Regions from separate parts of the Lactobacillus sp. wkB8 genome, predicted to be linked through region 1. Evidence: riboswitches for the same ligand, from Rfam matches in the RefSeq annotation. Region 1 holds a riboswitch; each other region holds the start of a gene.
What was found. A riboswitch is a leader RNA that binds a small molecule or an ion and turns the genes downstream of it on or off. The one in region 1 is predicted to bind thiamine pyrophosphate.
Positions count from the first base shown of each region.

Region 2: another riboswitch for thiamine pyrophosphate. It lies ahead of LACWKB8_RS00720 (ATP-binding cassette domain-containing protein); the one in region 1 lies ahead of LACWKB8_RS02515 (ECF transporter S component).
Region 3: another riboswitch for thiamine pyrophosphate. It lies ahead of thiM (hydroxyethylthiazole kinase); the one in region 1 lies ahead of LACWKB8_RS02515 (ECF transporter S component).

Region 1 covers NZ_CP009531.1:499,081-506,964, reverse strand. The annotation lists gene LACWKB8_RS02540 (FAD-binding protein) at 1-1,418, opposite strand, end outside; gene LACWKB8_RS02535 (SDR family NAD(P)-dependent oxidoreductase) at 1,426-2,160, opposite strand; gene LACWKB8_RS02530 (FAD-binding protein) at 2,173-3,648, opposite strand; gene LACWKB8_RS02525 (LysR family transcriptional regulator) at 3,738-4,616, opposite strand; gene udk (uridine kinase) at 4,796-5,437, shown strand; gene LACWKB8_RS02515 (ECF transporter S component) at 5,537-6,115, opposite strand; TPP riboswitch at 6,157-6,246, opposite strand; gene LACWKB8_RS02510 (M42 family metallopeptidase) at 6,318-7,400, opposite strand; gene hpt (hypoxanthine phosphoribosyltransferase) at 7,642-7,884, shown strand, end outside.
Region 2 covers NZ_CP009531.1:153,614-161,497, forward strand. The annotation lists gene LACWKB8_RS00715 (energy-coupling factor transporter transmembrane protein EcfT) at 1-611, opposite strand, end outside; gene LACWKB8_RS00720 (ATP-binding cassette domain-containing protein) at 623-2,059, opposite strand; TPP riboswitch at 2,021-2,111, opposite strand; gene LACWKB8_RS00725 (AraC family transcriptional regulator) at 2,266-3,210, shown strand; gene htpX (zinc metalloprotease HtpX) at 3,244-4,140, opposite strand; gene LACWKB8_RS00735 (LemA family protein) at 4,157-4,717, opposite strand; gene LACWKB8_RS00740 (SLC13 family permease) at 4,832-5,932, opposite strand; gene LACWKB8_RS00745 (iron-sulfur cluster biosynthesis family protein) at 6,122-6,481, shown strand; gene LACWKB8_RS09215 (hypothetical protein) at 6,657-6,797, shown strand; gene LACWKB8_RS00750 (HNH endonuclease) at 6,917-7,834, shown strand; gene LACWKB8_RS00755 (BspA family leucine-rich repeat surface protein) at 7,882-7,884, shown strand, end outside.
Region 3 covers NZ_CP009531.1:1,822,013-1,829,896, forward strand. The annotation lists gene LACWKB8_RS08415 (DUF871 domain-containing protein) at 1-536, shown strand, start outside; gene LACWKB8_RS08420 (PTS lactose/cellobiose transporter subunit IIA) at 547-885, shown strand; gene LACWKB8_RS08425 (alpha-L-fucosidase) at 931-2,157, shown strand; gene LACWKB8_RS09415 (hypothetical protein) at 2,267-2,410, shown strand; gene LACWKB8_RS08435 (hypothetical protein) at 2,530-2,790, opposite strand; TPP riboswitch at 3,041-3,140, shown strand; gene thiM (hydroxyethylthiazole kinase) at 3,213-4,001, shown strand; gene thiD (bifunctional hydroxymethylpyrimidine kinase/phosphomethylpyrimidine kinase) at 4,013-4,816, shown strand; gene thiE (thiamine phosphate synthase) at 4,827-5,492, shown strand; gene gap (type I glyceraldehyde-3-phosphate dehydrogenase) at 5,593-6,612, opposite strand; gene LACWKB8_RS08460 (LysR family transcriptional regulator) at 6,717-7,448, shown strand; gene LACWKB8_RS08465 (hypothetical protein) at 7,497-7,884, opposite strand, start outside.

The sequences.
Region 1 (7,884 bases):
GCATTTCGACCTGAAAAGACGGCATAACCAGCTGTGCTTCCCGGTAAAGTAACCGCATAGGTATCGCCAACCAGCATCCCCGCAGCATCATTGCCAACTGCATATAAACCGGCAAGCGGGTAACCATAAGAATTTAGAACAGCATTATTGTTATCAACGCGAATTCCCCCGATTGCACACGCCATACCGATACCTAATTCAACTGCATAATATGGTCCCTCTTTTAAAGGCGTCAAGTATTCTGGAGCCTTACCAAAATCAATATCTTTTCCCTTAGCAGCTAAGTCGTTATAACGCTGAATTGTTTGTGACAGAATAGGCAAGTTTAATTTTTCTGCTAATTCAGTCAGAGTATCTGCTTTGGTCAGGAACTTATCACCATTCTTTAAATCACGTGCAATTTCTTCTTTTAGCTGTGCAAATTTATCGGGTGAAACAGGTGAATTACCTACTTCTTTGTAAAGACCAACATTAGTTAAATGGTCAACCGTTTCTTGATTAAGGATCGAAAAAGTCCTTGATTGGGTTAAAAGCGCACTACCCGCATGACACATATTGTCATTGACGTCTTCATTGACAAAGCGTTCACCTTGTTCGTTTACCCATAAAATTGCTTCTTGAGTAGCTGCAGCCGCTAATTGTTCAGGCATGTGAACAAATGGTGGACGGGTTTTATCCAAAATAGCGCCGCCACCATATTGAATGGCACCCATTTGATAGTGTTCTGCTCCAGCCTGCCAGGCTAATTTCATACCATCGCCAGTAGATTTGCCATCACTAACTGATAGCAAGCGTTCAGTTGCAGGAGTTCTTTGTTTAATTAATTCAGGATTATCTACGTAACCACCTGTAGCCAATATCACATTAGTAGCAGTCAACTCTCTTAATTGTCCCGTTGCCTCATTCTTAATTATGAGACCACGAACATGCCCATCATGTTGTAAAATTCTTTGCGCACTGATACTCGTCACAATTTCCACACCGAGAGCTTCAGCTTTAGGAATCAGCTTTTCAATAACGGCGTGTCCGCCACCGGCAAAAGTGTGAATTGTAGGCCAGCTCTTTCCTTGAGGACCAACTTTACTAAATTCAATACCTAGAGAATGCAGCCAGTCAATTACTGAACCACTCTGATTAATATATTTTCTCAAATGCGGGGCGTTTGCTTCATAATGCGAATAGTTTAATTCATCTTGAAGCAATTTGGTGGGATCAATCTTAATACCCTTTTCTTTTTGTAAAAAGCTGTCAACGCCCATTGCACCTTCGACATAGTTGCCGTCACCACCAAGTGTTCTGCCTTTTTCAATTACCAAGGACTTGATACCCTGCTCGCCAGCACTGACGGCAGCTGCCAAACCGCTAAGCCCGCCGCCAACGATGATTAAATCGTATTCTGAATTTTTAGGAAACATCATCAGCCTCCTATTTCAAACCGACAGAAACGCCGCCGTCACTCAAAATTGTCTGACCGGTCATAAATGTGGCTTCACTAGCGACAAAAACAAAGACCTTGGCAACTTCGGCTGCGGTTTCAGCCCGTTTCATTGGGACAGTTGGTAAAACTTTTTCCAGAAATCCGCCTTCATTAAGCGGTGTTTTGGTCAGTCCAGGTGCCACACTATTAACACGAATATTTTGATCAGCATAATCAATCGCTGCAGCTTGAGTCATTCCGATAATACCGTTTTTGGCTGCATTATATGCGCCCATGCCGCCAGGGTTATAAATACTGCCTAAAGCACTGGTGTTAACAATTGAGCCATAACCTTGCTTTAAGAATAATTTGATTTCTTCACGCATACATAAGAAAGTACCACGCAAATCTAGGTTAATAGTATTATCGAAATCTGCGTTAGTTAGTTCAGCAAACGGCTTTAAAACACCACCGCCAGCATTGTTCATAACATAATCAATCTTGCCGTAATCAGAAATAATTTTTTGCAGACCGGTTTTAATGCTATCTTCGTCCATCACGTTCAGAATTAATCCGGTAATTTTACCCTGATATTTTTTATTCATTTCAGCAGAAACAGTGAGCACTTTTTGGTTATAGTCAGTTAAAACGACATCACTACCTTGTTTAGCAAATTCTTCACTAATAGCATAACCAATTCCTTGTGCAGCTCCAGTAACAACAGCAACTTTTCCTTCTAACATTTTATTTTGCTCCTAATTTAAACTTTTAAGCGCTTCTTCTGCAGCAATCCAACCAGAGACAAAGGCAAAACCGTTTGCAATGCCTTCATAACTAGGATAGCCATCGGAATACAGGCCATTAACATTATTACCAACAATATACAAATCTTTTAGTGGTGTGCCGTTTTCTTTAACCGGTTGACAATTGCGGTCAACATTGACACCGTCTAGTGTCCCTAAAATTGCGCAATGTTCAATTATGGCGTAAAACGGTCCTTCTTGCACCGCAAACAATAATTCCGAAGCCGGTTTTAAAAATGTAGCGTCTTCTTTTTGTTTAACCGCCTGGTTGTATGAATTGACACTTCTTTCAAGTGAAGCATAAGGCAATTGCAGCTTTTGGGCCAGTTCCTTTAAGCTGTCCGCTTTTACTACTTCACCTGTTTTAACCGCATTATCAAAATCTGTTTGAATATTAGTTAACGGTCCAACAGTTGTTCTTGGCGTTTGCCCCACATCACAAAATTGCCTTTCAAAAGTATCTTCCAGATTAACTTCTTTTTGCTTAAAAGTATCTAAAGTCTTTTGGTCCAGCAAAACATAATAAAGACCATTAACGTTATGTGCTGCATTACCCCACATGGCAAAATCATAAACTACGTCTTCATTGACAAACCGATTAGCTGTCTGATCGAGCCACAATAATGGTAAGTTGGTTAAAGTCTCTACAGCACTATCTCTTTTCATAGGATTAATATTCATGCTTGGTGCACAACCGTGAGCAAAAAGAACACGGCTGTGACGACAATCTGCACCCAATTTGTGCGTTAATCTAATGCCGGTGCCAGTAGATTTACGCTCTCCCAAATTCAAAAGTGCTTTAGTATCAGGGAAGTTAGCTGTCATCATTTCCTGACTGCCGCAATAGCCGCCATCCGCAAATATCACTTTTTGGGCAGTAATTCTTATCTTTTCACCAGCTTTATTTTCGGCAATAACAGCTTTTAAGCCATTGTCATATTCCAGATCAACGGCGGCTGTTTCCAACATTACTTTGTTTCCAGCTGCAGTAAATTTATCAGGGAGTTTATCCCAGTTAGCCATTTTTTCTTTAAAATTATTAAATTTGTGGTAAACCAGCGGATCATTTAAGTGGGCTTTTTGTTCGCTCTGCTCCACAGTCACCGGTAAACCCATTTCTGCTAGTCGATCAATATTTGCACCCGACTTTTTCAAAAACCGTGCTAACAATTCACCATTAACAAAAAAGTGGTTGTAGTCCGTTAATCCGTTAAAAGCTTCACGATAACCATATTTTACGTTGCGTTTTCTTTGTTCCGCAGAATTAACGGCAAAAACACCGTGTGCGCCAAATTTGCCGGCTCCCCCGACTTTGTTACCTTTTTCTAAAAGTATAAAAGGTACGTGCTTTTGAAAAAGCTCAAAGCAAGCCGAGATTCCAGAGGATCCAGAGCCAACTACGACAACGTCAGTTGAAAAAGAATTCAATGTAACATCACCCTTTCTGAGATATTGTGATTCTTATTACAATTGAATTCTAAGTCATTTTTGATAAAAGCGCTAACACATATAAATTATTAGCGATAAGTTAAAGTTGTCACATGCTTGAGCATTTTACTGAATTTGCTTGAAACGACTGGGTTCATTGCAAGTACTACGTTAAATGCATTTTGCAGGTGAGCTGGAGAAAAACGCTCAATATTAGTGCAATTTGGCGGTAAAATGAACGATTCTGGCACAATCGTAATCCCGCCAGTAAAGTTAACATTCAAACATGCCGCCGCAAAGCTGTTGACTTCGGAAACTTCTTTATAGCTCCAGTTGTTTTGGTGATAGATTTTAAGCATAGCAAGTTGAATATCCGTAATGCCAGTTGATTTCCAATTTTGCACGTAAAACATGCTGTTTTGCGCCAGCTGTTTTTTATTGCCCTGATATTGTTTTAACTCAGCTTTATTTAGCAATAAATCAAAACTAGTAGTGCGTAAAGGTAAACAGTTTATTTTATTATTACCGACAAATGCTAGGTCAAATCCCACTAATAAGTCATAATTGCCCTCAATTAACCTTTTGATGCATGTATCAAAATTTTCCTCATCAAAATTGGTCTGGCAAATAGCGGGTAAATTAGCAGCCAGTAAGGCAGCATCACTTTCAAAACCCTGCAAAAAATGAATGCGCAACAATTTTTCAGGGTGTGGATCCGGATGATGCCAAATCTCACTGTAAAGATTAATGATCTCAACGCTGCGCTTATAAAAAACTTCTCCGACTGGGGTCAAAGAAATCTTGCCGGCTGCTCGGTTAAGTAATTTTTGCCCCAGTTCATCTTCTAATTTTTTTATAGCTGTACTGACAGCAGTTTCAGAAACATAATTCCTCCTAGCTGCTGAAATAAAGCCATGTGTTTGAACAACATCAACAAAATATTTTACGGGCATTAAATTATAATTCATTTTGCACCTACTATTAATTAGCTCAAATTACCTTTTTCACATTTTATAATATAAAAATTAAGTCACATTTTAAACCATATTTTTAAAAAATTGGCGAGAATAAGTAAATTCACGTTAACTGTTGGTAATTAAAGACAAAGTAAAGTAAAATGTTTAAGGATTAAAAAGGGAGTGGCATAATGTCTAGACTTGAAAAGCCTGTTGTGATTGGTATTACTGGTGGCTCAGGCAGCGGAAAAACTACCATTGCACAAAAAATCGTTGCTCAAATGCAAGAAGATGAACACGTTTTAATTATGACGCAGGATTCTTATTATAAGGATAACACCGGCATCCCCATGAGTAAGAGGATGAATATTAACTATGATCATCCTGACGCCTTTGATGTTCCTTTACTTAGGAAACAGCTAAGTGAACTCTTAAATTATCAACCCATTGAAATGCCCGTTTATGATTTTAAAGAACATACTCGCAGTAAAGAAACTGTCCACACCGAACCTGCTGATATTATTATTCTTGAAGGAATTTTAGTCTTAGCTAATAAAGAAATACGTGATTTAATGGATATCAAAGTCTATGTCGATACAGATGATGATATTCGTTTTATTAGAAGACTGGAACGGGACTTAAGTGAACGTGGTCGTTCCATTGATTCAGTGATCGAACAATATTTGAATACGGTCAAGCCCATGTATCATCAGTTCATCGAACCCACTAAGCGCTATGCCGATATCATTGTCCCAGAAGGTGGCAAAAATGATGTGGCAATTGACATGTTAACTACTAAAGTGCATTCGATTTTAAGTCAAAAAGAAAAATAAAAAAGAGTATTTGCTTTTCTCTGAAGTGACCCCTAAATTTGTCATAAATTTAGAGTTCACATCATTTTTTAGCAATACTCTTTTTTATTTTTTAATTAACTAATCAATTTTTGGTTTTAAAGCGTTGTCAAATAAGTTAGTAATCAATTTAACCAAAACGCCGTCAAAAACTAGGGCTGAAATGATATTGGTAATAAACATTACAATTTGGACTTGCATGCTGAACTTGCTCCAGCCATATAAAATATATGAAGGTATAAAACAACCGAATGAAGCAAAAAATGCACCAGTCAGAACACTTTTCCAAGAGAATTTTTGGTAGCGTTCTTTTTTAGGAAAGAAGCCAATTTCATTGGTAGCACCTTGGATAACTCCTGATAGAATGGTTGTGGCTCCCCATTGGCCCCCGATTGCCATTTCCACAACGGCAGCCAATAATTCGCCAACTGTACCAGAACCCACTGTAGGGACAAAATACATTGCTAAAGGTCCTGCCATAAGCCATAAACCTGAAAAGACAGTGTCTGTGACCGGGGCAAAGCCAGTTGGAACCAGTAACATTTTAACTAAATTAAATGCCCAATTAAAGCCATAGGTATAAATGACACCCATAATAATTCCAATCAGTGCAATTAAGATGATTGACTTGACATTCCACTTTGATGATCTTGTAAACATAAAAATACTCCTAACTTAACATGTCATTAGGAGTATCATCATTAACTAATTGAACACTTCCCTAGCGCAGGTATTGTCCCGTTCAGGTTCAGAGGGTATTTCTCAGCTTTTTGGCACCCCTAGTGACTTATTTAATTTTTATTAGTATAACACAAGTTAAATGTTTTTTCTGGTCAAATTTGAAGATAGTTTTTTAGACTTATTAAAATTGACTAAAACTAGCTAATTTTTCCTTGGTCAAATCACGGATAATGGCCACTGTCAGATCAACAGCAGCTTTAAAATCGCTATAGGCGCTAAAGCAATATGGCGAGTGTTCATAACGCACTGGTATACCGATAACAATTGTCGGAGCGCCATTCTCATAGTAAATCGCAGCACCATCTTGACCGCCACCAGTTCTAACTGAACGAGTATACGGAATATGATTTTGATCAGCCATAGCACAAGCATATTGTTGAAACTTAGGGTTTGGTAAAAATGACGTATCCATATCACGCAGCATCGGACCACGCTTTAGTCCTGTTTGTGACAGCCAATCTGGTGTGAAAGTATCATCTGCTGGGCATGATTCAAGGACAATTGCTAAATCTGGCTTAATAGCTCTGGCAGTCACATAAGCTCCGCGCAAGCCAACTTCTTCCTGACTTGAAAGTGCCGCTACGACATTAAAGTCAGTTTCTTCACCGTTTAAATTATCAAGGACATCTGCCATGGCAGCAGCGCCAAAGCGATCGTCAAAGTCTTTACCGAAAAATAAGCCGGTTTTTTCATTGTATTCACACTTCACATCGACAAAAATAGGACAACCAGTGTCAATTTGATAGTCATTAATAGTTTCAGCACGAGAACTGGAGCCAACATCTATTGACATATCAGCTACATCAGGGACATTATTTCTTTCTTCTTCTGTCATAAAATGCGGTGGTTTAGTAGCAACCACTCCCGGCACATATTCACCAGCACGGTTCTTAATCTTAACGCGTAAAGCTGGGATATTATACTTAACCCAACCGCCAAGTGGAACAAACTTAATCATTCCGTTGGGACGAACTGCTTGCGTAATAAAACCGACAGCGTCAGAGTGGGCATCAAGCTGGATTACTGGTCGATCCGGCTTATTCTCTTTTTTACTGGCATACACATTGAGCATGCCGTCAACTTTGACATTAGCAAAGTCATGTACAGTTTCAGTAAAAAGCTTGACAAATTCCTCTTCAAATCCTGATGTTGAATTAGCGTTTGAAAAAGCTTTAAGCATCTTTATTTCTTGTTTTTTATCCATTTTATTCGACCTTTCACTTAAAATATCTTATCTTTCATTGTACCAAAGTCACAGTTAATTAAACTAGTGCTTTAAGCTGATTTGCAAATAATCCTACTGCTTTTAACAATATATATACTTTTTGTACGTAATTAGCTCCATAAATTACGTAAATTGACAAAAATAATCTGTTTTTTTGACCAAAAAATGATATAATCAAATTTATTAGGAATTTAGATTGTTTTAAATGAAGGGTAGATAAATGCCAAAAACCGACAACATTAATAGTATTATTGATCATAAATTGTTTACTGAAGAAGACATCCATAATATGTGTGTTAAGCTGGGCAAACAGCTTACTGCTGACTATGCTGGTAAGAAGCCTTTAATTGTAGGTGCACTTAAAGGAGCTATTTTCTTTTTAACCGATTTGGTTAGAGAAATGGATGTCAAAGCGGAAATTGATTTTCTTGATGTTTCTAGCTATGGTGATGAAATGGAATCA
Region 2 (7,884 bases), 350 kb from region 1:
ATGATGGCTGTTAACCAGTCACTTTTTTTAATAGGAATGGGCACAATGACAGAGCGTTTAGCATTCTCCTGATAGCCATGAGATGCCATTCCTTGTGCCAGATTTTCGGCTGAATTAAGGGCAACTAAGATCGCTTTAAAATAGAGAACGGGTGACCAAAAGCTCAGGTAAACGCCACGCATCATGCCAGCAGTCCGAATTTGTTTAATGGCTGTTTTCATTCGCGGCACAATATTGAGAGCAGCTAAAACGCCATAAGCAAACTTACTCGGTAAATGAAAGTTTTGTTCAAAAGAGCGAGCTAAGTCTGTGGCAGTGGTTCCAATTGAGACACAGTAGATCGTCAGCGTATAGACATAAACACGGCTGGATAAACTCAGTGCATTTTGCAGGTTAGGTTGCGGTGCAAACCAATATAAAGTGGCAAAAACCGTAAATGCGGCAATTAGGGGCATTAAGAGCGTTAGCAGCAAATTCTTTAATTTAATATGTTTGTAAATTAGATAAATTAATGCAAAACCGATGATTAACAAATTGGTGCATAAACTGGACTTAAGGGATATTTCTAATGAAATAATTAGTGCCAGAAAAAATTTGAAACTAGGATTCATTGTTGATAGCCTCACTTATTTGTATAGCTTAAATGCTGGTCTTGAAAAACAAGATGATAGTCGCACCAATCAGCCAAATTAGTTAATTCGTGACTAATGATTAATAGCGTTTGGTTGCGGGCCTTTTGGCTTTTTCTCAATAATGTCATTACTTTACCCGCAGAAACCGCATCTAGTCCGCTAAGTGGCTCGTCAATCAGCAATACGTCTTGATCAGAGATCAGCATTAACAAAATTTGCAGTTTCTTTTGTTGACCACCGGATAATGAGTAAACAACATGATCAAGCAAAGAATCAAGTTCAAGATAGGATAGTGTTTCATTTATTTTCTCATCCGTAAAGAAAGAATTAGTCCGGTGCTTTTTGCTCAGGTTAATTTCATCTGCCACTGAAACGTTGATGAACTGATCACTTGCACTTTGAAAAATTTGCCCGACTTTAAGCAGGTACTTGCGGGTCGCTAATTTGTTGATTTCCTGATTGTGGTAAGTGATACTGCCAGAATACGGCAACATTTTAGTTAATGCGTTAAAAAGCGAAGTTTTGCCCACACCGTTTGCTCCTGTTATCAGGGTAGTTTTACCAGCAACAATGTTTAAATTCTCTTGCTTGAGAAGCAAACGATTTTGGTAAATCCGGGTATTTTGCAGCGTAAAACAATTTGGCTCGTTTTGTTCTGGCAGAGCAAAAGAATAAGAGGCAGCTGTCATACTTTTTTGTAACAGCTGTTCTTTTTTATCTGGTGCAAGCTGCACTATTTTTTTACCCTGAAATTGAAACAGGTTATCACAAATGCCCTCATAACCAGATAATACGTGGTCACTCACAATGATTGTTTTGCCCTGATCGCGCAAATGGGCTAGTTTAGCAATCAAAAACTTGCGGGCTGCAGGATCACAACTGGCAAACGGCTCATCGAGTAAAAAAAGGTCAACATTCATTGCAATTAAAACGGCTAAAGCTACCCGCTGCTGTTCGCCGCCAGACATGGTATTAATTTTTTGATCAAGCAAATAATCAATTTGGGCAAACTGAACGGCTTCATTTAGACGCTTCTCATACTGCTCTTTGGTTAGGCATAAGTTTTCAAGTGCAAAAATGATTTCCTCACGTGGCGTTGCCATCGTGAACTGCTCACCGGCACTTTGAAACATCATTGCGGATTTTAATCCGGCTAAAGTCACAGTGCCGCTTAAGTGACCGGCAAATTTAGGATATAAGTCTGCTAAAATTTTTAATAATGTAGACTTGCCGCAGCCGGTAGGGCCAACTAATAATGAAAATTCTCCCGTAGGAATCTTTAAATTAATATCAGTTAATATTTGATTTTCTTTATCGTATGAAAAAGTGAGGTTATTTAATTTAATCAATTTAGTTACCAAAAAAATCGTCAGGAGAATACCTGACGACGTAAAATCTTTCGTTTTCCCTTCGCTGGCATTATCCATAGCAGGTTCAACGGGTATATTCTCAGCCTATACGGCACCCCGATATTATTTTCATTATACCTAAAAGAATTTTTATTGTCTAGACTGATTAGTCTTGCTTTTAACGGCCTGAAATAATTGTGAAATAACAAAAATCTATTAGCAAGCTGCCAATTTGCTATATAATAAATTTATGAAAATAAAAAATAAAACAAGAAGGTGACGTAATGGCGGCAGTTAAGTTAGAACAATATTTGGCTAGTGTCTTGGACTCAAAAAAGTCGGACACAAATGAGATAAGAATAAAGCCTGGAAATGAAGATTTTAATTTATTCAGTGCTTTTTTGGAAAATCGTAATACTGGGATACATCGTTATCAAACTACAGGCTTAACCATTCTTTATTTGGCAAAAGGAGCAGTCAAAACCAGGATTAATGCTCAGGAACTTACTTTGGGTGCTGGTAATATTATTTTTTTACAGAAGAAATGCAACTACGAGATTTTAAAACCAAGCCATAAAGATATTTTAGTTAAACTTGAATTTGACCCTAATTTAACTATGCAAGATTTTCTAGGTGATTACTCTAAACTGAATCGTGAAGAAAAGGGTCTACTTAAAAAAATTACTACAGCTTTTAATCAGAAACGCTTATTAAGTATGAGCGGCACGCCAATGTCTAAATCCGCTCATCTAGTTAAAAAAGTAATTGATGAATATCTCAATCAAAATCTTTTTGCACGCAACATAATTATGGCAGAACTTAATTTGCTCTTATTTTTAGCAATTAGAAGCCAAGACTTAGCTGCTGAAACTAGGTTGATTACTAATCATCAGTTTGCTCAAACCGAGTTAGAGCAGTATATTGATGCTCATTTCACTGATGTCAGCCTTAATGATGCAGCCAAGTATTTTGGCTTTAACCCCAATTATTTTTCAAGTTTGGTTAAACAAAAAACGGGCAAAAGTTTTATGGAACATGTTGATGAAAGACGTATGCAGGAAGCGCGAAGTTTGCTGGCACGCCCGGATATCTCTGTTAAGGAAATAATTACTCGTGTAGGTTATAGCGGCAAATCATTCTTTTATAAAAAATTTAGTGAATATTACCATGAAACGCCCGTGCAGATGCGTGCAGAACTATTTCGACAAGCAAATATCAACTTAAAATAAAAGCAGCCTTACTAGAAAAGGCTGCTTTATTTATTACATTTTTTCCAAGCGTTTAATTCTATCCGCTGTCGGCGGGTGACTGTCAAATAAATGCGTAAAACTGCGTCTTTTGCGTAATGGATCTTCAATATACATTCCCGCACTGCTCGGATCGGCTTTTTTCATTGGTGCAGAACCGTCAATTTTCTCTAGCGCCGAAATTAATCCTTGAGGATTGCGCGTTAATTCAACTGACGAAGCGTCAGCCAAGTATTCCCGATTACGCGATAATGCCATTTGCGCTAAGCTGGCACAGATCGGACCCAGAATTAACACAAACAAAATAGCTATAACTTTGAAAATAACAACAATAGAACCGCCGTTGTTGTCGTCTCTATCTCTATCATCGTCAATCCACCAGATGTAGCGGCTGGCAATTCCCGATAAATATGAAATGACGCCAACCAAGACTGCAGCAATAGTAGAAACCAGAATGTCATAATTTCTAATATGAGAAATTTCATGACCTAAGACGCCCTCAAGTTCCTCGCGGTTCATCATGTCAAGCAAGCCTTGTGTCACTGCTACAGCAGAATGGTTAGGATCACGTCCTGTCGCAAAGGCATTGGGACTATGATCGGCAATGATAAATACACGCGGCATCGGCACCTGTCCCACAAGTGCCATGTCTTCTACAACATGCCAAAGTTCTGGATTATCCTGCTCATGGACTTCTTGGGCATGATTAAGACTCATTACCATGTTGGCTGGGTTAGGCAGGACAATTAGCATATAAATGATACTAAAAATGACGGCAATAACTAACCCCAAGACGGGCCGATCACTAAAAAGATAGCCTAAACCTGCCCCTACAAGTGCCAAAATAATAACAAACAGACCCATAATACCAACGGTCTTACGCTTATTGCGGGCAATTTGTTGAAATAACATAAAAATAACCTAGTATTTAAAATTTAACTTTAGGTACTTCTTTTTCCGACTCGTTAGTTTGTAAGTAATCAACCTTCTTAAAGCCGTGAATATGAGCAACTATGTTGGATGGGAAAGTTAAAAGTTTTTGATCATATAAGGCAGCTGATGAATTGTACAGTTGTCTGGAATAAGCAATCTTGTTTTCAGTGTTAGTTAATTCTTCTTGTAGTTTCAAGAAGTTTTGATTTGCTTTAAGATCAGGATAATTTTCTGATAAAGCAAAAATTGACTTAAGGGCATCGGAAATTTGGTTAGAAACCTTCAGAGTTTGAGCATGGTCATCGCTAGGAATATTTGTTAACTGGTTACGCAAATGAACAACGTTTTCTAAAGTTTCTTTTTCGTGTTTAGCGTAACCTTTAGTAGTTTCGACCAAGTTAGGGATTAGATCATTACGCCGCTTCAATTGTACGTCGATCTGGCTCCAAGACTCATCGGTGTAAACCTTGGCTTTTTGTAAACCGTTGTATACTGCAATGTAAACTATAACTAATAAAATAGCAATTATTACAATTATCCAAGTTAAACTGATCATAATTTTCCTCCTTAATTTATATCAACCAATTATAACTGATTATGAAGCTTTTGAATATAAAAAAGAAGCTTATGCTATTTCTCATTAGCAAAGCTTTACTGATATTATTTATTATTAAATTAATAAAAGACCCCAGCCGGCAACGGTTAGAACCAGCAGACCAATAAACTGCATTACGGACCATTTCTTGAAGAATTCTCCTCTTGAAACTGTGGCGTTTTGGGTAAATGTTTTTAATACTAGCATGTTAGCCATTGAACCGATTGGAGAGCCAAAACCGCCGATATTGGAGCCGAGGAATAATGCCTCCGCGTACGGGGTAAACTTACCAACTAAAATAGTTGCAGGAACATTGCTGATAATTTGACTGGAGATAATCGAAGTGAAGTAGGTCGAGCTTTCCGAATTGATCATTGTGTGAATGATACTGACAATCATCGGAATCTGTTGAATATCACTAATAAAAATAAAAAAGCAGGTAAAAGTTAATAGCAGAGCAAAGTCTACTTTAAGTAAAATTCTGGGATTGATTAATAAAGCCAGTATAATTGCCACAATCATCGGAATGGCAACGTTAATTACCTTAAAGACCCCTAAGAAAAATAGGGCAAAAACCGCAGTTGTAATGATTGTCGGTCTTAAACTAATATTAATTTGTTTAATGTCTTGCCGCGGAATTTCTTTACGAGGAATGAAGTGAAAAATAATAAACGTGATGATCAGTGCCATTAATAGATATGGCAATGACCATGAGAAAAACTGCAGGGCGTTAACAGAATATTTGCTGACCAAAAAAATATTGTGAGGATTACCCCACGGTGTAAAAGCAGCACCAATATTTGCCCCCATCCCAATTAAGGTAACGGGCAAGATTTGAGGCAAATTACATCTTTTGGCGATATTCAAATACAAGGGAATTAATGTAAGCGCTGTTATGTCATTGCCGAGAAACATCCCAGCAATAATTGCTAAGAGTGTAAACAAAATGTTTAATTTCTGCATATTGTCGGCAATACTGGTCAATTTATACGCCAACACGTCTAACACGTGCAGGTAGGCGTATATTTGAATAATGATTAGCATCGCGGCAACTGAAAATATTGTATGAAGGTTGATATCTTCAAGCCGCGGTCTAGCAAAAAAAAGACTGATAATCGTTATTACAAAAGTAATCTGCAGGATTTTATCACTAAAAACCTTTTTCAAGACGGTCATAAAATGTCCCCTTTCACAAGTTACAATCATCTATAATCGCTATATACATTTTGACCTTTTTTCCTCGTATTCGCAATAATAAATTTTCATATTGAAAATGCTCTTTTACTATAAACATATTTTTTGACACTATAACTTAATATATCCTATACTTGAGAAAATTGCTAAGGTTTAGGAGGAAATATTAAAATGAGTGATTCCGAATCAGTAAAAATGAATGTTAAATCAAGTGCTGCTGATAAGATTAGAAAAAGTGTGAAAGATGGACAAGTTGTTTTACTTTCATTAAATGACGGTTCTAACAAATATTCTAACATTGCTGGCAGCTGTGCTGCCGGTACTCGTTTTCAATTTGTAGTTTTGGATAAGCAAGATCCGGAATTTTCAATTAAAGTTGAAAATAATGCCGGCTTGGATTTATACACCAGTCCTGCAGAAATGCAATATTTAGGCAACAACTTGGTTGTTGATGAAAAAAATGCAGCTATTAGTTTAGCTGATGACAGTGGTGTAATTGATGCAGCTATGACTGTCAGTGCAAATAATTAGTGTAATAAACTAATAATATCTAATTAAAAATCACCTAATTTTTTAGCGGTCTCATTGAGGTCGCTTTTTTGCTCAAACCAAAAAGTCACGCTCAAAAAAGCGCATCTTGCTTCATTCTAGCTTAAGTGGTAAACTATATAAGATTTTCGAAAATCTTGAAAGGAAGTATAGTACTATGCGTAAAGGTGAGAATTACAACACTGGTTGTGAGCCAAACCAAAGACCTAAGAACAAGAGAAACGGCAAAAAGCGTGTTGCGCACGTAGCAGCAGTTGTTGCTTTCTTGAACAAGGCCAAAGCAGACGAAAATAAATAGTCTGTTTTTAATTAAGACTAAAGGGTGGATGAAGCTTTCGTCCACCTTTTTTTATTACTCTAAATTGAGTAAAATTAAATTGAAGTAATTACTTTTTGCTTTAAGGAGAATACTTAAAAGTGAAGTTTCAATGCAGTGCGTGCGGTTTGCGCATAAATGCCAAACATTTTAAACAAACAGGCTTGCTTAACCCTAAATTAACCAGTATTTGCGATCTGTGTATCCAGAGAGGGGAAACGCCGGAGAATTTTGCCAATATTGCGGTAAAAGTCTTTGCACAATGCCTACTGTTTACTTTTGTAGGAAAAGATGATGACTCAGAAAGCCCCGCGCTTTTAATTGCCAAAAATGACCTGCGTAAGCGTTATGAGGCTTTTATTCAGGATTATGATGGCAATGAATTAGCCCAGCAGCAACTATCAGCACATGATTTTAACCAGGCAGTTATTGACAGCGAGACGGGTCAAATTGATTTTGTGCCCAGCAGCGAATTTACTTTTGCCGAAAATCTAAGTAAATTAGGATTAACAGTCGACTTTAAACTAAATGAAGTGGATTACATTGACCGTGAGCGTATTCGTGCTAAATACCATTATCGCTGCCAATATTGCGGTAGGCGCGGTCGTAGCGTCGATCACAAAGATCCGGTTTCGCTGTCACATAATAATGATTTTGACAACCTGATTTTATCCTGCACGGAATGCAATCGCATCAAGTCCAACATGCCGTATAAATTGTTTGTCAGTTTAAATAATGAAATCCCTGAAGTTAACCACAAACTCGTCAAATATGAAGACGCTCTTGCTACTTTGAAGGGTGAATTTGAGGAAAGACGGCGCGAATTAGCTGCTAAAATGCATCTAAAAGGCGTTGTTAATGATCCCGAACTTGACCAGATGCGTAAGCAAAACAAAAAACTGCAGGATGCAATTGATAGCTTGGAAAGCGATTATACTGACTTGCGTTCTTTACGCGAGCAGCATTTTATGACTGGTTGGAAACTAGCGCAAGTAAACACAAAAGAAGATATTATTTAACTTTTAAAAGGCTTACAATGAAGTTAAGGAAAAAGGGAGGTTAAAAAATG
Region 3 (7,884 bases), 600 kb from region 1:
ATCCATATAACGCCGGTCTCCCTACTTTAGAAATTCACCGCGGAATTCCAATTGAAAAGCAGGCGCAATATTTGATTAATACTCAACTGATCGACGATATTTTAATTGGTAACGCATTTGCCAGCGATGAAGAATTACAAAAGGTAGCAAAGTTAAGCTCGAATATTCCCCAATTTTTTATCGATTTCGTTCCTACAGCCACTGAACTTGAAAGAGAAATAGTGCTTAAAAATCTACACTTTAATCGTGGGGATATTAACAGCTATGCTATTCGTTCTACTTTTGTTAAATTAAAATACAATAAGCAAAACATTCCTGTGAATAACCCAGTAGCCACCCTAAAGAGAGGGATGATTACAATCGGTAATAATGATTTCAAGCAATATAAGGGTGAATTGAATATCGTTAAACAGAACATGGATAATCATGATCATTTAAAAAATGTTGTTGCTCAGATAGTCCCTAGTGATTTGCAATATATCGACTTTATCAAGCCGTGGGACAAATTTAAATTTATTGAGCTTGCTAGTTATTAAAGGAAAAACTATGAAAGGTTTAGAAGAAAGCAGTTTTGAAATTATCAGCCATTCCGGACAGGCAAAGACAGAAATAATGGCGGCAATAGCTGATTCCAGAGATACAGTAAAGGATCCTCAGCCATTGCTTGAGGATGCAAAAGAAGAACTAAAAAAAGCACAAAATGTGCACTTAAAAGTGATATCAGACTTTGCCAAAACTGGTAAAAGTAATATTGATCCCTTATATATGCACGCTGAAGACCAAATGATTACAGCGGAAACTTTTCTTGATTTAGCTACTGAATTAATTAAAACTAATTCAGAAATCAATAAGTTGAAACAAGAGAAACGAAATAATAAGGATTAATAATTTACTATTAGTTAGTCCACCAATTGGTCCGAAAGAAAAATAATGGAAATAGCAACTAAACTGATAAATTTTGAAAAAATGGGTATCGGTCTCTTTGTTCATTGGGGACTATACTCAAAATTTGCTAAGGGAGAATGGTCACAAAATATTTTAAATATTACCAATTATCAAAACGCTTTTAGCGAATTTAATCCCATTGAAGATAATATTCATAACTTAGTAAAGCTGGCTAAAGAATGCGGTTTTAAGTATATTGTATTGACTGCTAAGCACCATGATGGCTTTTATTTATTTGATACCAAGGGCATCCACAATTTTGATAGTGTTCACACACCCTTTGGCAAAGATGTAATTAAAATATTTACACATGAGTGCCATGAGCAAGGAATTGCACCATTTATTTACTACGCTACTTATGATTGGCATAATAAAAAATATCAGGCAGATTTTAACGGGTATTTAAAGGAATTACGCCAGCTAATCGGAATCCTCTGCACTAATTATGGTAAAATTGGCGGTTTCTGGTTTGATGGTAACTGGAACAAGCCCAACGCTGATTGGCAGGATGAGCAGCTTTATCAGGAAATTAGAAAACTGCAGCCACAAGCTATTATTACCAACAACACCGGATTAGGAAAGCAAGGAATAAATGACGGGCGAAAAGTGGACGTCCTGACTTTTGAAAGAGGCAATCCTCAAGTAATTAACCATTTTCAAAATAATCGTTATTTTGCTGCTGAAACCTCATTGACTCTAAACAGACATTGGGGCAATGCCCAAAATGACCTTAATTATGTTTCTGCGCGGCACTTAATTGAACAAATTTGTCACACTCGCAAAGTGGGGGCAAATTTATTAATTAACGTGGGCCCAGAATTTGATGGCTCTTTAAATATTCATTGCCTGTCGTTACTAGAAATTATTAAACAATGGATGGCAATTAATAAAGAAGCAGTCTATAACACCAACAATTTTGAGCATAAAACTTACACCGCTGCTGGAAATGATAATGATTTTATTAAGGGTAATTATTTATTTGTGGATAATTTGGGTAATGTTGGCAATCAGAACGTAGTACTGGGAGGAGAAAAAATGCGAGAAATAGTATTTAATAATTTTCCGCCCCAAAAGATCGAGCGCATTGTTTGGCTGGATAATGGCACCAATGTGGCGTTTAAACAACTGCCAGAAAAAAGCCAACTAATAGTTAAAGCAGACGGATTCGAATACGGAACCAACTTGGTAGAGCGTGTAGCCAAGATTTATTGAACTTTATTTAAATAAAAAGACTAATAAATTACCATAATAAGGTGGTGAACCCCAAAAGTTAGACAACTTTTGGGGCTTTTTTACCAATGGCGTTATTAGTATCATTAAAATGGTGGCACAGTTTATCGGATCCGGCTTACTACTTTTTGTGTCATATTCTGATTTAGCAGTCTTTAACGCTTTGACTTTCTCCTTTTTACCAATGTTAGTCACGATTAGCACAAGAATGACCCACGAAAAGAACCACTTGTAGTTAATAGTCACTGGTTCTTTAAAGAACTTGTTTCACCATTCAAACAAGTTTTGATTTACTGGACTTTTTTGTATTTAAATCTCAGAAAATTAAATTAAAACTGTCTTGCAAAATTACTTTTAAAATTTGTCCCTATCATGTTTTCTCTTGTGCCAATCATGTATTTCAAAAAATGTACATATTGCGAAATAGAGCAGCACAACAACAAAAACCACGGTAATCACTTTAACGAAAACAGCAAAATTAAACAAAATTGATAACCATAAAAAGGCCACAAACACTGCAGCAATAGGTAAAAATATTTTATCAATTTTATGTTCTATAAAAAGTGTATGAAGCGCGTTATTTCGATCTGTATTTGTAATTTTCTTTTTCATCATGACCGCTCCTTTCGCCTAACATTAAAAATTAATTAATTAATTTTATTTAGTATAATATAGCATAAAAATTTAGGCAGCGAGTAATTGGCTAATTTTTTGATCTAAAAAAAGCGGCTGCTATAATTATTTGCTTTACTTGACAAAATACTTGGTTAGATTATGTAAAGAAAGCTTGATATTATAAGCAGAACCATATTAAGCAACAAAACATGACATTGTAATCTAGCATTAATTTCGTTATAATTGAAAGCGATAACACGAGGGGTGCCTTTTTGGCTGAGATGAAAATTATTTCAGACCCTTTGAACCTGTAAGTTAACACTTGCGTAGGAACGTGTCGAACCTGTTAGGCTTTGGCATTTTCACATGCTAAAGCTTTTTTATTAATCAAAATTTTAAAGGCAGTTAATTAGGAGAATATAATGCAGTTAAAATTATTAGACAAATTACGAGCGCAAAATCCGGTTATTTTCAACATTGCCAATTTTGTAACAGTTCAGGATGTGGCTAACGCAGTTAATGCTATCGGTGCGTCACCAATTATGAGTAACGAAGTCGCTGAAGCCGAAGAAATAGTGCGGCTGGCTTCCGCTGTTACAGTTAACATTGGCTGTTTAACCAAACAGCAAATTAATCACATCAAAAAGGTGGAAGATTTAGCACGACAATATAATAAACCAATAGTGTTTGATCCCGTAGCTGTTGGTGCGGTTGAATATCGCTACAAAATTGCAGATAAGCTTTTGTGGGATTTTCATACGAGTATTATTCGCGGCAATATTGGTGAGATCGCTGCCTTAGGTGATTTTGAGTGGAATTCAAAGGGCATTGATGCAGGTTTAGGCTCCGGTAATATTGATGATATTGCTATGAAAACTGCTCAGAAATATCATTGTACGGTCATTGCCAGCGGTCCTACAGATACAATTAGTGACGGCAAAAGACTAGCGCATATACATAACGGCTCGCCCCTTTTTAAAACCCACGTGGGCTCTGGTGACATGTTGACCAGTATTGTTACAGCTTTTACAGCTGTTGCTGACGATTCTTTTGAAGCGGCTCAAATAGGTGCTTTAGTTTTCAGTTGTGCTGGTCAATTAGTAGTTCAAGATCATCCCAATGTCGGACCAGGTACTTTTGGCATGTATCTCATGGATTATTTATATAAAGTAAAAGTTGCTGATATTGAACGAATTGCTGATTTTGATTAAGGAACTTTATGATGACTGAAAAAATTAATTCTTTTCCCCAAGTTTTAACTATTGCCGGCACAGATTCAGGTGGTGGTGCTGGAATCATGGCTGACTTAAAAACTTTTCAAATGCAAAAAGTATTTGGTACAGCTGTAGTAGTAGCAGTGACAGCACAAAACACTTTAGGTGTGCAAAAGTCGTTTTTACTGCCCTTAGAAATGATCGATGCCCAATTCGCCTCTCTGGCAGAAGATTTCCACATTCGTGCTTGTAAAACAGGAATGTTGGGCGATGCGGCTCACGCCCACCAAGTTGCACTTAATTTGCAAAAGTATGACTTTGGTCCTATTACCATCGATCCCGTGATGGTTGCTAAGGGGGGCGCACCATTATTGAGTCAAGATGCTGTCGCCACCGTTAAAAATGAACTACTGCCTTTAGCCGATTTAATCACACCTAACTTACCAGAAGCAGAAACTTTAACTGGCATTAAGGTACAAATGCAAGATCAATATCCAGAATTAGCTCATAAATTACAAGATATGGGAGTTAAAAATGTGCTAATTAAAGGCGGTCATGCAAGTACCGATCAAGTAAAAGATTATGCTTTATTTGCTGATGGTTCCGATCTTTGGGTCAGCAGTTCCAGAATACATACCGAGCGCACCCACGGCACCGGTGACACGTTAGCTGCAGCAATTACGGCTCAACTGGCTTTAGGTCAAAGTTTACCTGTGGCAATTAAAATTGCTAAAAAATACGTTACTAAAACCATTAAAGAAACTATTCAAGTTGGTCATGGTCACGGCCCTTTAAATCATTGGGCTCAGTAATTTAGGAGAAATAATGAAAAACTTTAACACTGATTTTTTACATGCTTACTTTATTTGTGGCAGTCAAGACGTGCCGGAAGGTAAAACATTACCGGGCATAGTCGCAGAAGCACTTGCTGCAGGTATTACTGCTTTTCAATTTCGGGACAAGGGTCCTAATTCAACTTTAAGTGAAGCTGAAAGACTCCCTATGGCGCAAAAGCTGCACCAATTGTGTTATGCATATCAAGTACCCTTCTTCATTGACGATGATGTTCAGCTTGCACAACAAGTTCATGCTGAAGGCGTTCATGTTGGTCAAAGCGATGAAGAAATCAGACAGGTCATTAAAGAAGTTGGCGCTCAAATGATTATCGGCTATTCTTGCTCGAATTTAGCTCAAGTTGAGCAAGCCAATAAAATTAGCGGAATTGATTATTATGGCAGTGGCCCAATTTATGCCACCCAATCTAAAAGTGATGCCGACCCCGAAATTGGTATTGCCGGCTTAAGCAAACTGGTCAAAAGCACAACCAGGCCAATTGTTGCTATTGGTGGGATTACCGCTAGCGACTTAGAAGCAATTGCTAAAACTAAAGCAGCTGGAGCTGCGGTCATTTCTTTGATTGCTCAAAGCAATGATATTAATCAGACCGTTAGTCAAATGCTCACAGCACCATGGGTGAAAAATGACTAGTATATTTTAAAAACAAAAAATGATTCTGCACCTGGCAGAACCATTTTTTATTGATGATAAACAGTTATAAATTGATAAAAATATCAGTTAATTTTTGGAATTAACCTAGCTGGGCAATCTTTTGGAGTGTTCTGATCATTTGGGCTACAAAACCGGACTCATTATCATACCAGGCGTAACCCTTGACTAGTTGTACCCCATTATCTCCAGTTTCAACTTGGGTGAGAGTTGGATCAAATACCGAACCAAATTCAGTGCCAATAATATCTGATGAGACAATTTGGTCGTCATTATAGCCAAAAGAAGCATTGCCTTCGGTATGCTTTTTAATTCTAGCGTTAAATTCTGCAGCTGTAACTTTTTCTCTTAAAACGGCAGCTAGTTCAGTAATAGAACCAGAAATAACCGGAACTCTCTGTGCAATACCCGTAAGTTTGCCATCCAGTTCAGGAATAACTAGTCCAATCGCTTTAGCTGCCCCAGTTGAATGCGGAATAACGTTAGCAACTGCAGCACGGGCATTACGGACATTGCCACCACGATCAGGCCCATCCTGCAACATTTGTGAAGCAGTATAGGCATGCGTTGTAGACATAATGCCCACCTGAATGCCAAATTCATCGTTCATTGCTTGAGCTAGTGGTGCTAAACAATTAGTGGTACATGAGCCTGCGGAAATAATTTGATCAGAGTCAGTTAATTGATCATCATTTACGCTATAAACAATAGTTTTCATATTGCCTGCAGGTGCAGAAATTAATACTCTTTTAACACCGGCATCAAGGTGAGCTTGTGATTTTGCAGTTGAAGTATAAAATCCGGTGCATTCAAGTACTATTTTAACTCCATCGTTTTTAACCCACGGAATTTGACTGGCATCTTTTTCCGCATAAACCGGAATATTTTTACCATCAATTACAATACTATTAGTTGTAGCAGTTACTTCATGATTAAATTGACCATGCGCAGTATCATATTTTAATAAGTGTGCTAACATAGCTGGTGAGGTTAAGTCGTTGATTGCGACGATTTCAATGTCGTCAGTGGCCACTTCATAAATTCGCCGTAAAGCAAGCCGACCAATGCGACCAAAGCCATTAATACCAATTTTTGTAGTCATAATAAGTTCCCCCTTTAGATTACAAAATTAGTATATTAAAACAAATTCACTCTGCATAATCCGAGATTGTAATAGGGTTATCACTTTTAATGATATGGAGTATTATGAATTTTAACGATTTATATATTTACCAAACAATTTATGAAACTAGATCACTGAATAAAGCGGCACTAAAATTGGGCTACACTCAATCCAATATTACGGCCAGGCTCAAAACAATGGAGCGAGAACTGAAAGCGCCACTTTTTGTGCGTTCTAATTTAGGGGTTAGACCAACTAAAAATGGGCAAAAAATGTATCATTTTGCAACTAAGGCACTACAAAACTATCAAAACTTAAAAGACGATTTAACCAGTAACAAACCAAAAGTTTTAATCTCTGGGTTGCTTTTTGGCTATGTTATTACCCAAAAGAAACAGTTTGCACTTGATCAATATGAAGTCATCATTAAAAGTACTAATGAAATTCAAGAATTATTGACTAAGCATCCCTATGACATGGTCTGGGCCTTTACTCCGATCACTTTACCCCAATATTCGTTAATCAAGAAAAGTCATTTACAAGCTTGTTTTTTAAAAGGCAAAAAGCAGGAAAATAAAAGAGTACCGGTTGCCATAAATGCAGACATAAATTGTCCGTTTCGTAACTTGACTCTCAAATTAACGCAGAATAAAAACAGCGTCACTGAAATTGATTCGCTGGAAATGATTTTAGAGCTGGTCAAAAAAGGTCAGGCAACTGCATTATTGCCTAAATACTTAATGAATGATGATTTAGTTGCAGCTGATTCGCAAAGCTGGAATATCCCCTATTATTTTTACCGCTATCAATTATAGACAAGTAAAAAGACACCATTATTTGAATAAAGGTGTCTTTTTAAATTTCTAATTTAATTTTTTTAAATACGTTTCATAAACTGGACACAGATTAAACGCATATTTTCTGTAAGTCCTCGTTGCTAATGGGTCCGTAGAGTCAAATTCACCACTTAAAGTTTGATATTTTGCTTGTGCCCAATTTAGCAATTGCTGTTGCAATTGGTCTAATAAATTAGGCTTAACAGCACCCATCCATCCTAAAGTCAATTCTTGAGGGGTATCCTCAAAAGAAAAGCAATAAGCCTTAATTTGTCCAGCAGCAATTAGCGCTAAGGGGGCGTGTTCAAGTTGATCAGTGAAAATGGTTTTGCTCCACTCACTAAGAGGTATCTTTGCAACCGGATTTACTAAATGATTTTTTTGATAATCGGAGAAACTCACTTGTGCCAGCTTA